3 regions of the Candidatus Thiodiazotropha sp. AKIB8 genome follow, and region 1 is predicted to be linked to each of the others. Evidence: predicted binding sites of a transcription regulator. Region 1 holds the regulator's gene; each other region holds the start of a gene.

What was found. The regulator FliA, encoded in region 1, starts transcription of late flagellar genes. The targets are predictions, from matches to a motif close to GCTAAAGTTNNNNNNNNNNCNGCCGATA.
Region 2: the regulator FliA is predicted to act here: its motif matches at 1,893-1,920, upstream of AC4IFB_RS12460 (GGDEF domain-containing response regulator).
Region 3: the regulator FliA is predicted to act here: its motif matches at 1,318-1,345, upstream of AC4IFB_RS01365 (chemotaxis protein CheV).

Annotation. Positions count from the first base shown of each region.
Region 1 covers NZ_JBSYOO010000022.1:2,514-5,794, reverse strand. The annotation lists gene AC4IFB_RS04160 (protein phosphatase CheZ) at 1-558, opposite strand, end outside; gene cheY (chemotaxis response regulator CheY) at 585-956, opposite strand; gene AC4IFB_RS04150 (RNA polymerase sigma factor FliA) at 1,035-1,781, opposite strand; gene AC4IFB_RS04145 (MinD/ParA family ATP-binding protein) at 1,787-2,665, opposite strand; gene flhF (flagellar biosynthesis GTPase FlhF) at 2,652-3,281, opposite strand, start outside.
Region 2 covers NZ_JBSYOO010000039.1:113,298-116,578, reverse strand. The annotation lists gene AC4IFB_RS12460 (GGDEF domain-containing response regulator) at 1-1,868, opposite strand, end outside; gene AC4IFB_RS12455 (HDOD domain-containing protein) at 2,777-3,281, shown strand, end outside.
Region 3 covers NZ_JBSYOO010000009.1:12,250-15,530, forward strand. The annotation lists gene AC4IFB_RS01350 (flagella synthesis protein FlgN) at 1-104, opposite strand, end outside; gene flgM (flagellar biosynthesis anti-sigma factor FlgM) at 110-433, opposite strand; gene flgA (flagellar basal body P-ring formation chaperone FlgA) at 523-1,236, opposite strand; gene AC4IFB_RS01365 (chemotaxis protein CheV) at 1,395-2,312, shown strand; gene AC4IFB_RS01370 (CheR family methyltransferase) at 2,354-3,187, shown strand.

The DNA.
Region 1 (3,281 bases):
GTGAACCAGTGTGATCACCTTACGGATAATCTGGCCGGTGAGATCCTGAAAGTCCTGAGCCATTAGCACGTCAGAGAGGTTTTTATGCAGACTGGCGGCATCTTCTTTAGATTTGGCGAGATATTCAGACAAAGAAAGACTCAGATCCTTAAAGTCATCCTTATTCAGCATACGAGAACGCAATCGCTCCCACTGCTCCAATAATTCAGCGGATTGGGATTCAATGCCTTCAACCAACGGCATACTCTTTTCAACCGCTGTCAGGGTACGATCCGCAGATTGCTCAGTCATTGTAATGACATAACTGAGCCGTTCTTTGGCATCAGGTATTTCAAAACTGGTCATATCGTTGATGCGTGCATCGAGTAGAAACCCGTTGATCGCATCATGCAGCTCGCGTGTCAAACGACCGACTTCAAGAAACAGTTGATCATTATTTGTAGGAGTGGTCAGTGCTGCGATCAGCCTTTCAGACTCCTCTTCATCGCCTGATTCCAAACTGCTGACCAACGCTTTGGCTGTATCTAAACGCAGCTGGTTATCCTGTTGTTGCCCCATAGTGAGAAACTCCCGGAGAAAAAAGGTTAACCCACGCGTTCAAAGATCTTACCGATCTTCTCTTCCAGGGTGGTTGCGGTAAAGGGCTTTACAACATAACCGTTGACGCCTGCCTGGGCCGCCTCAATAATCTGCTCGCGTTTAGACTCAGCTGTCACTAGAAGAACTGGCAGGCCAGCCAGTTTCTCATCTGCTCGCACAGCCTTCAGTAGATCGATACCCGTCATGCCAGGCATATTCCAGTCTGAGACGAGAAAATCGAAATTCCCGCTCTGCAACATGGGCAATGCAGTCAAGCCATCGTCTGCCTCCTGGGTATTGTTGAAACCCAAGTCTCTCAGCAAGTTTTTGATAATTCGCCGCATTGTGGAGAAATCATCCACAATGAGGATCTTCATATTTTTGTCCAATGCTTACTCCCTCCTGTATTTTTTACCGGTCATCTCCAATCACGGCATCTACAGGCCAACCAATTACTACTCTTCTTCGTGCACTAGTGAGAGCCATTCTGTCAGTCTAGAGCGCAATCGCAAGGTTGCCTGACTGTGTATCTGGCAGACCCGAGATTCACTGACACCCAACACATGCCCGATCTCCCGAAGATTCATTTCATCGTCATAATACATAGCGATCACCAATCGCTCCCGTTCAGGTAAACTGGCTATAGCCTCAGCCAGCGCCTTCTTGAAGGCATCCTTCTGCAAACCCTCAAAGGGGCTGTCCATCGGGCCTTCACGGGAAGCCGGAAAGCCATCACTGACTGCTGTCAATTCATCCAGACTGAATATCCGGCATCCGGTTGAGTCCTGCAGGATCTGATGATAATCCTCCAGGCTCATCTCAAGCGCCTGCGCCACCTCGATATCCCGAGCATCTCGACCCTCGGTGTTTTCGATTTCTCGCATCGCCTCGGCCACCATGCGTGCCTTACGATGCACAGAACGTGGCGTCCAATCACTACGCCTGATCTCATCCAGCATGGCCCCCCTGATGCGGATACCCGCATAGGTCTCAAAACTGGCACCCTGAGTGGGATCATAGTTTTTGCTTGCTTCCAGCAAACCCAGCATACCTGCCTGGATCAGATCATCCGATTGCACATTAGGTGGCAATCGATTCATCAAATGATAGGCGATCCTTTTGACCAGCCCTGCATGCTGGTTAACCAAGTCATTGTAGCTCTGCTGCTTTTGCACGGCGGTGTATGTCGCTAAACCGTTCACCGTCATTACTCCCCATATTGGCTTGAAAATTGGATCAGGCGTTCGACAAAAAACTGCAGATCACCACTGACTCCAGTTGGTACAGGCCAGTTATCGGCCTTCTTGGCTAAATTCTTGAACGCCTGCGCTACTCTCGATCTCGGAAAGGCCTCAACCACCGGTTTTTGACTCTTCACCGCTTTCCTGAGCTGCTCATCATACGGAATACTGCCCATGTAGCTGAGCATAACATCCAGATACTGATCAGTAACCCGACACATCTTGTTGTACAGATCGCGTCCTTCCTGAACAGTTTTGACCATATTGGCCAGTATACGAAAACGACTGATACCATGCTCTCGATTTAATAGTTTAATTATGGCATAGGCATCTGTAATTGATGCTGGCTCGTCACAGACAACCACAATCTGCTCCTGAGCCGCCCTGCTAAAGCTGATTACCAAATCAGAAATACCTGCTGCAGTATCGATCAGCAATATGTCCACATCATTGGCCAGCTCACTAAATGCATGAATCAATCCTGCATTTTCTGCTGGTGACATCTCCGCCATGTGCTGAATACCAGAGGCGCCCGGTACAACCCGCAAACCCTTTGGCCCGGTGACAATGATATCCTCAAGGGAAGCTTCACCCCGCATCACATGGGAGAGGTTTAGTTTAGCATGTAATCCAAGTACCACGTCCAGATTAGCCAAACCCATATCCGCATCCAACAGCATCACCCGCCGTCCCATTTCGGAGAGGGCAATCCCCAGGTTGGCGGAAATATTGGTTTTACCCACGCCCCCCTTGCCGCCAGTAACAGCAATTACTCTAACAGGTTCTGGGTTAACCATCCTACGTAGTCCGGTTGCCTGGTCTTCGATATGTTCAGACATTTGCATGTTCGCTCATTCCTCCGAAGGCCATAGCCAGATACTCCTCATCGGGTTGATGTTCTGTCTGTTGCGTCATTTCAACAGCCTGTCTTATTAGTACTTCGGATCGGGCAACATGAATATCTTCAGGCACCCGCTGGCCATCAGTGGTAAACGCCAGGGGAAGCCTAGCTTCCAGTAACGCAGAAAACACACCACCGAGGGAGGCGGCTTCATCCATTTTTGTCAGGATTGCAGCCACAGGTGAGATAGCACCAAATGAACGAATCGCGTGAGTCAGAGCGCTACGCTGTGTAGTCGCTGAGAGTGTCAGTAAGGCCTTCACCGGATGATTACCCTGATTCAAGAGCGCTAGACGCTCTGTCAATTTCAGATCCCGTTGACCCATTCCTGCTGTGTCGATCAATACCAGGCGTTTTTCTGCAAATGCATGCAGAGCACTACTCAACTCCTCAGGGGAAGTGACGCTGCGAACAGGCACATCCAGAATTTGACCATAGTTCTGTAACTGTTCCTGAGCACCAATGCGATAGCTGTCCGCTGAAATCAGTGCCAGATGGCGATTACCATGGCGTAGACAAAACTTTGCCGCCAGTTTGGCGATGGTTGTTGTCTTTCCAAC
Region 2 (3,281 bases), on a different contig from region 1:
TTTATCTTGTTCGACGATTTCTGTTTAGCGCTGATTTGATCTTTATCGGGAAAAAGATGGACTGAAGTGGTTGTTTTCTCCGCTGATGGTTTTATTTCAGGGGTTGCTGATAGGGCGATTTCCGGCTTGTAGAGTTCGTCTAAAAGCTCTGTATCGGATTTTAACTCAGAACTCTTCTCCACCAGAGTCGACACCGGTTCTTTGGCTTCGACCTTTGCCTCCTTGTCCTCGTAGTGCTGCTCCTGTAGCTCATTGACTTGTTGTTGCAGTTGATCCAGCTGCATGCGCAGCAGATTTCCATTATCTCTGAGACTGCTTACCAGTTGATTTGACTTCAGGCTTTCAAGTTCAGCGCGTTCTGCACGGTTCTTGAGTTCTCGCATCTGCTCTTCCAGACGGTTATTTTCCCCTTCAAGTATCTGATGGGATTGTCTCAGTGATGCGGTTCTCTCTTCCTCCTCGTCAATCAGTCGCCGGTTCTCCCGGTCAATGGTTTCGCTACGCTGAGCAAGTTCACTATTCACAGTATGAACTTCGGTGAATTTGACTTTTAGTTGCTGAAATTGACTTTCAACTTCAAAAAGCTGTCTGCGCAATTGTTCTGCCTCTGATGACTCCTTCTTCCAATGATTGACGTCTTCAATCAGTGCTCTATTTTCCGCTGTTAATAGTTCCAGAGTCTGTTTGTAATCGGCAATCTGGGAGGCTTGAGATTCAACATCCTTAGATTGACTGCTGTACTTTGCCTTGATTTCAGCAACTTGCTCAGCAGCCAGGCGGTTGATTTCTGTTGTGTTTTTAGTAAGTGAGTGAGGTGAGCTTGTCTGCGTGTTTGAAATGACATTGGATAGCTCTGAATTCTCCTGAGAGGAGACAGGCGTAAGGTTTTCATTACCTTTGTCGACTACTTTTTCGCCACCATTTTCAAGCGCTGCCTTGAGGCGCCCTTCAGCAAGAATCAATAGGTCCTGCAAGCGTATTCCTGGTTTAATGTCTGGCGCTGAAATCCCAATACTCGCGCCTACACTTTGATCTGACTCTCCTAGATAGAACTGTTTGGCTGCGAGGTCATCCAGTATTCTCCTTCCCAGATACCGAGTTCCTATAGCATTCGATGCTGGACGTAATATGGAGAAGCAACCACTACCAAAGTAGGCAAGAGTGTCGTCCGGATGGATGTGTAGTTGAATAATATCTTTCACAGCAAGCAGAATATGTTCGATTGCAGCTTCGCTGTAGTGTTCGATAATGCTGCTGAACTGGTCTATTTGTACCAGTGCCAGTGCAAGTTCGTTCTTATTGCGGATTGCAAATGAGAGTTCTCTGCTGGCAACCTCCATGAATTGGCTTTTGTCTGCAGTCTCCTCCAAAAAATCTGTCTGTGGATCGGTGGCCTGTGATTCGGTTGAAATCTCTTCAGAAGATTCGGTAGCCAATTCGGTAACGAATTGTTTAATCAGATTTGGATCAAAAGGCTTATTCACCATCCCCGTAGCGCCAAGCTTTTCAAGTTCGTCGGCGATCTCAGGAGATGCTTCGTTTCCTGTTACAACAATAAAGGGGAGGTTAGCAATATGGTTCGCGTCAGAGTTTCTTATTTTGGATAGTAATCCTCGACCATCAAGATTCGGCATAGAGAGGTCACTGAAGACCAGGTTGATCGAAGGGTTATCAGTAAGTTGTTGCCACGCCTGGACGCCATCTTCAACTTCAATCAGATGGCACTCCTCCTTCAATATATTACGAAGAGATACACGGACCACCCGTGAATCATCAGCTATAAGCACAACCGGCTTGTCGCCGGTATGCTGAATAAAGCGATTGAGTGCTTGTTCTGCCATTCCGTCAGAGTCTTGTTGTTTAGACATGGTCGATGCTTTGCTTACTCATAACGTCGACATATCTTATGAAAACTTGAGTGAAAAGAAGGTGATGAATATATTCAAAAAATCTCCTAAATGCATGTATTATCGAGGAAAAATATGTGATACTTGGCGGTTTTTACATGATAAAAATGAGAGACACATCACTAATAGACCGGGTATGGTTTCCTATTTGGTTTACTGGAATAAGATGATTGTATTGTCAGACTGGGTCTGGAAACTGGTAGCGAAGTACTTTTGCAGTGATAATCTGCTCTCTATTATCGTCAAATGTCTTTCTGTTTTTTGTGAAAGATTTAAAAAAATTGCTGTTTAATTGAATTCTGGTTAATTGTTTGAATCGGCACACAGGTAAACATCGATTTAGGGCCTGATAAGTCTTACTGTCCGGACAAAATAGACATCTCTTGCTTTGTAGTTTTTTTAAAACAGGTCTACCAAGTAGAGTGCCTCTTCTGAATTGAGACATTTAATTCACGGAAGAAAGCTGATTTTGCCTTAACGCTTGGCCATGAGATTTTCAATAGCTTTTTCCAGTTTATGTGATCCTTGACGCATACTAATCACTCAACTAGTTTGAATTAATAGGGGAAACTGGAGAAATCCACATACCTTGCCGCTACTTGTCTTGTGTTAATGCGGGTTGGAGTATGGCCTGATAGAGACATATCTCAATTAAAGCCTACTTGCTCAATGAGCGGAGTGCAGTTCAGTTGAAAGCGCTGGATATATAATAAGTGGGTGATAGATAGTTAATATGGAATCTGATGGTTTTGAAATGTTGATTGGACTAGGGCCTGGCTTGCGAACATTAAAATTAAATATGAATCAGTGTAGCCATTCTCTGGCTTCATTTGAAAAACCTTCTGAATCACATGGTTGGTCGTTAACTCATGAGTAAATCGGTTTTTACGCTTGCAGATGGTGAGGCAGTTAATACTGAGACCGATCAGGAACGGGAAAAGAGGCGGTTTGAATCTACAACAACGAAAGCCTTTGTCGATTCGGTAAAAAAGGATCTTCTAGCCAATGATATCTATCTTCCCACACTGCCGGCATTAGCTCTGGAAGCACTGATTATAATCAATGATGTGGATAGCTCCGCATCAGATTTGGAGAAGGTGATCTCTCGGGATGCATCCCTTACCGCCAGGCTCATACGTTACGCCAATAGCCCCCTCTATCGTGGCATGAATACTATTGCGACAATTAAGCCGGCAATCACCCGTATTGGATTCCAGAGGGTTAAAAATGCGGTCTATGCGGTATCGATGAAGGAGGTATTTCGAACCCCAATCAAAGAGATTGAGAGGAGAATGGATAGGCTTTGGAACCATTCAGTCAAGGTGGGTGCTCAGGCTGCAATGTTAGCGAAAGAGCAACCGGGTTTAGATCCCG
Region 3 (3,281 bases), on a different contig from region 1:
AGTTCAAATTCCCGCTTCAGTAACTCAAGCAGGCTATTAGTCTGCTCAATTTCGCTATTCAGGAGCTTGCTAAAAGTAGTTTGATTTTGAGTATTGTTTGGCATATCGGTTAAGGAAGAGAGAGTTCCATAGCCAGCATTTTATCGGCTGCTGTTTTAGGGTCGATAGTAAAACTTCCATTCGCAAGGGCTTGTTGTACGGCTTCGACCTTCTGTGCATCAACAATCGGCATATTGGCGATTCTTCCCTCAAGTTCCTGTAGTTTTCCGGCATCACCGGTAAGATCGAGGCGATCGCCGCCTGAAGTTGCTGCAGCTGCTGACGGGGCTTTGCTTCCGCCGGCCTTCCCTGTGCTTTGTGTCTTGCCACTTTTGCTGCTCTTGCCCGTTCCTTTCAGATTCCGGCTTGAAAGACTATTGATTTGAATGGGCATCGTGCTACCTCAATGAGATGTATACAAAGCTAATATCGTCTTATGTTAATGCAACTTAAATCATAGATCGAATTTCTGTGTAACAGACTTCAGTCGACCATCACCAATCCCTTCGATACAACTCGTGCCTCAATCTTCTTCTTTGACTTGCTGTTCACTACCGTAATCAGATCTCCAGGGTTGCCTTGTTTAATGGCTTTGCCTTGCATTCGCACCTGGATACCACCAGAGCCTGCCAGAATGGTTACCTGGTCTCCCCGTTTTATAGTTTTTCTTACCACCAGCATCGATGGGGTGACAACCTGGCCTCTGCGCAGAGTTCGCTTCAGGGTCTGTCCCACCACTTCGTCAACAGACTCAAAATATCCGCGGAGCAGGTGGCTGGTATCGGATATTTTTATTTTAAGATCTTTACTGTCGATCGCCTCTCCTCTTGGCAGGTCTCTGACGGCAAAGACGACCGGGGCCTGAATGCCGACATTGGCAGATATATAGAGTGACCAGGGGGCAGGGGAGGCGCATCTGACGCCTACAGAGGTGCGTCCCAGCTTGACGCCACCAGGGGGGCTGAAAGCCTCCAGAGGAGTTTCACATTGCTTTAATTTGAGTCGATGATCCAATGAGGAGATTTTTATGGTTGCTCCCGCCACATCCTGGGTCAGAGTCGATTGCAAGTAGTCTCTGGCTGTATCAGCAATGGATTGATGGGACTGATGTTCATTATCCGTGGGCTGGGCAGAGGCAGATCCTGCCAGGAGCAGTCCCAGCAGTATTCTGAGTCCTAGTGCTTTCGGATTGATCATTCTGTATCTCCACCTATTTGCCAATAAACTATGCAAGCAATGTGCCGTGGATAAATGGATATGGCTGTTGAATTTATTAAGCCTAAAGGTCGAGGCCTGCAAGCCGCCATACCTATTGATGAAATTCAATATATATCACTAGATTGAGGTGTCAGAGAATGGCGTCAATGTTAGACAGTGTTGACCAAAGAACCAAGCTGGCTGGACAGAATCGTCTTGAATTACTGCTGTTTCGTCTATCAGGGCGTCAGATTTTTGGCATTAACGTCTTCAAGGTGAAGGAGGTGGTTCAGTGTCCACCTCTAACTGCACTGCCTGGTTCCCATGAGAATATAAGGGGAGTCGCCTCAATACGTGGCAACAACATCCCGGTCATGGATCTTTGTCATGCCATTGGCGGACCGAAGATGGGCAATGCCAAAGACTATTTTATTATCATCACCGAATACAACCGGCGGTTGCTGGCCTTCCTTGTCGGTAACGTGGAGCGAATTGTCAATACCCATTGGGAGGATATACTCCCTCCACCACAAGGGGTGGGTCGGAACAGTTATATGACTGCAGTCACCGAAATTGAAGGTGATTTGATAGAGATAATCGATGTTGAAAAGGTGTTGAGTGAAGTTTTGGGGATTGATGAAGAGATCACCAAGCCGATAGACGTAGAAGGTGCGGATGTTACAGCCTTTAAAGTCTTGGTTGTGGATGACTCGATGGTAGCTCGTAATCAGATCAAGAAGGTGCTTGAAGAGATCGGGCTGGAGGCGATCCTTGCAAAGGATGGCAAAGAGGCTTTGAAGCACCTTGAAAGCTGGTCTGAAGAGGGTAAGGTGAGTGACTGGCTTGCGATGGTGATTTCGGATATTGAGATGCCAAAGATGGATGGTTACTCCCTGGTGAGCGCAATTCGAGAAAATCCGAAGCTGACTGACCTGTATGTTATTCTTCACTCTTCATTAAGTGGTGTATTCAATGAGAGTATGGTTAAAAAGGTTGGAGCCAACCATTTTCTCGCTAAGTTTATGCCGGACGAGTTGGTTTCAACAGTAACTAAGCGTCTGAAAGATATTTCTTAAACGCTAGCCTTATTCATACAGCTGAATAACAAGATACTACTATGTACAACCGAACAGCGGCTATTTCGCCGGCAGATTATGAGGCGTTTAAGAATTTTCTGCAGCAGGCGTGCGGAATCCTGCTGGGAAATGGCAAAGAGTACCTTGTTTCGAGCCGTTTGGGTGGCGTTATGAAGGAGGCAGGAGTTGCCTCTCTCGGTGAACTGCTGAAGCAGATCAAATCTCCCATTCATTCCCGATTGAAGGTTAAAGTCATCGATGCCATGACAACCAATGAAACCTTTTGGTTTCGGGATATCGGACACTATATTCTGATGAAGGAGACAATCCTTCCCGATCTGAATCAGCAACGGGGTGGTGCGATACGCATCTGGTCAGCTGCCTGTTCCAGTGGTCAGGAACCCTATAACATCAGTATGATTGCAGATGAATATCAGGCAATGAAGGGGCAGGCTCGACAGGTTCAAATTCAGGCCACTGATATCTCCAGCAAAGTTTTAGATGAGGCCAGAGCGGGTGTCTACTGTGGTCTGTCTGTTGAGCGCGGCTTGACTGCCGAACAGAAAAGTCGCTTTTTCACCCCTCAAGGTGATTGTATTGAGGTCAAACCGGAGATCAAACGCCGGGTCAGTTTCAGGCCAATGAATCTGGCTGACAACTATCAGGTGATGGGGCGTTTCGATGTGATTTTCTGTCGCAATGTTCTGATCTATTTTTCCAATGAACTGAAAAAAGATATCGTTAATCGCATGGCTGATATTCTCAATCCTGGGGGATATCTTTTTCTCGGCTCCACAGAATCTATCAATCAATTAACCAATCGGTTTGAGATGAAGGTAGGTCATGGGGGCATCTCATACAGGCTTAAGTCCTAGTGTGGTGCGTCATATAAACCCTATATTTAGACAAGGCCAATCTCAGTTTGCGTTTTAATCACCTGCCTCGCCCTGCGGGAAGCCACTCAAGCCG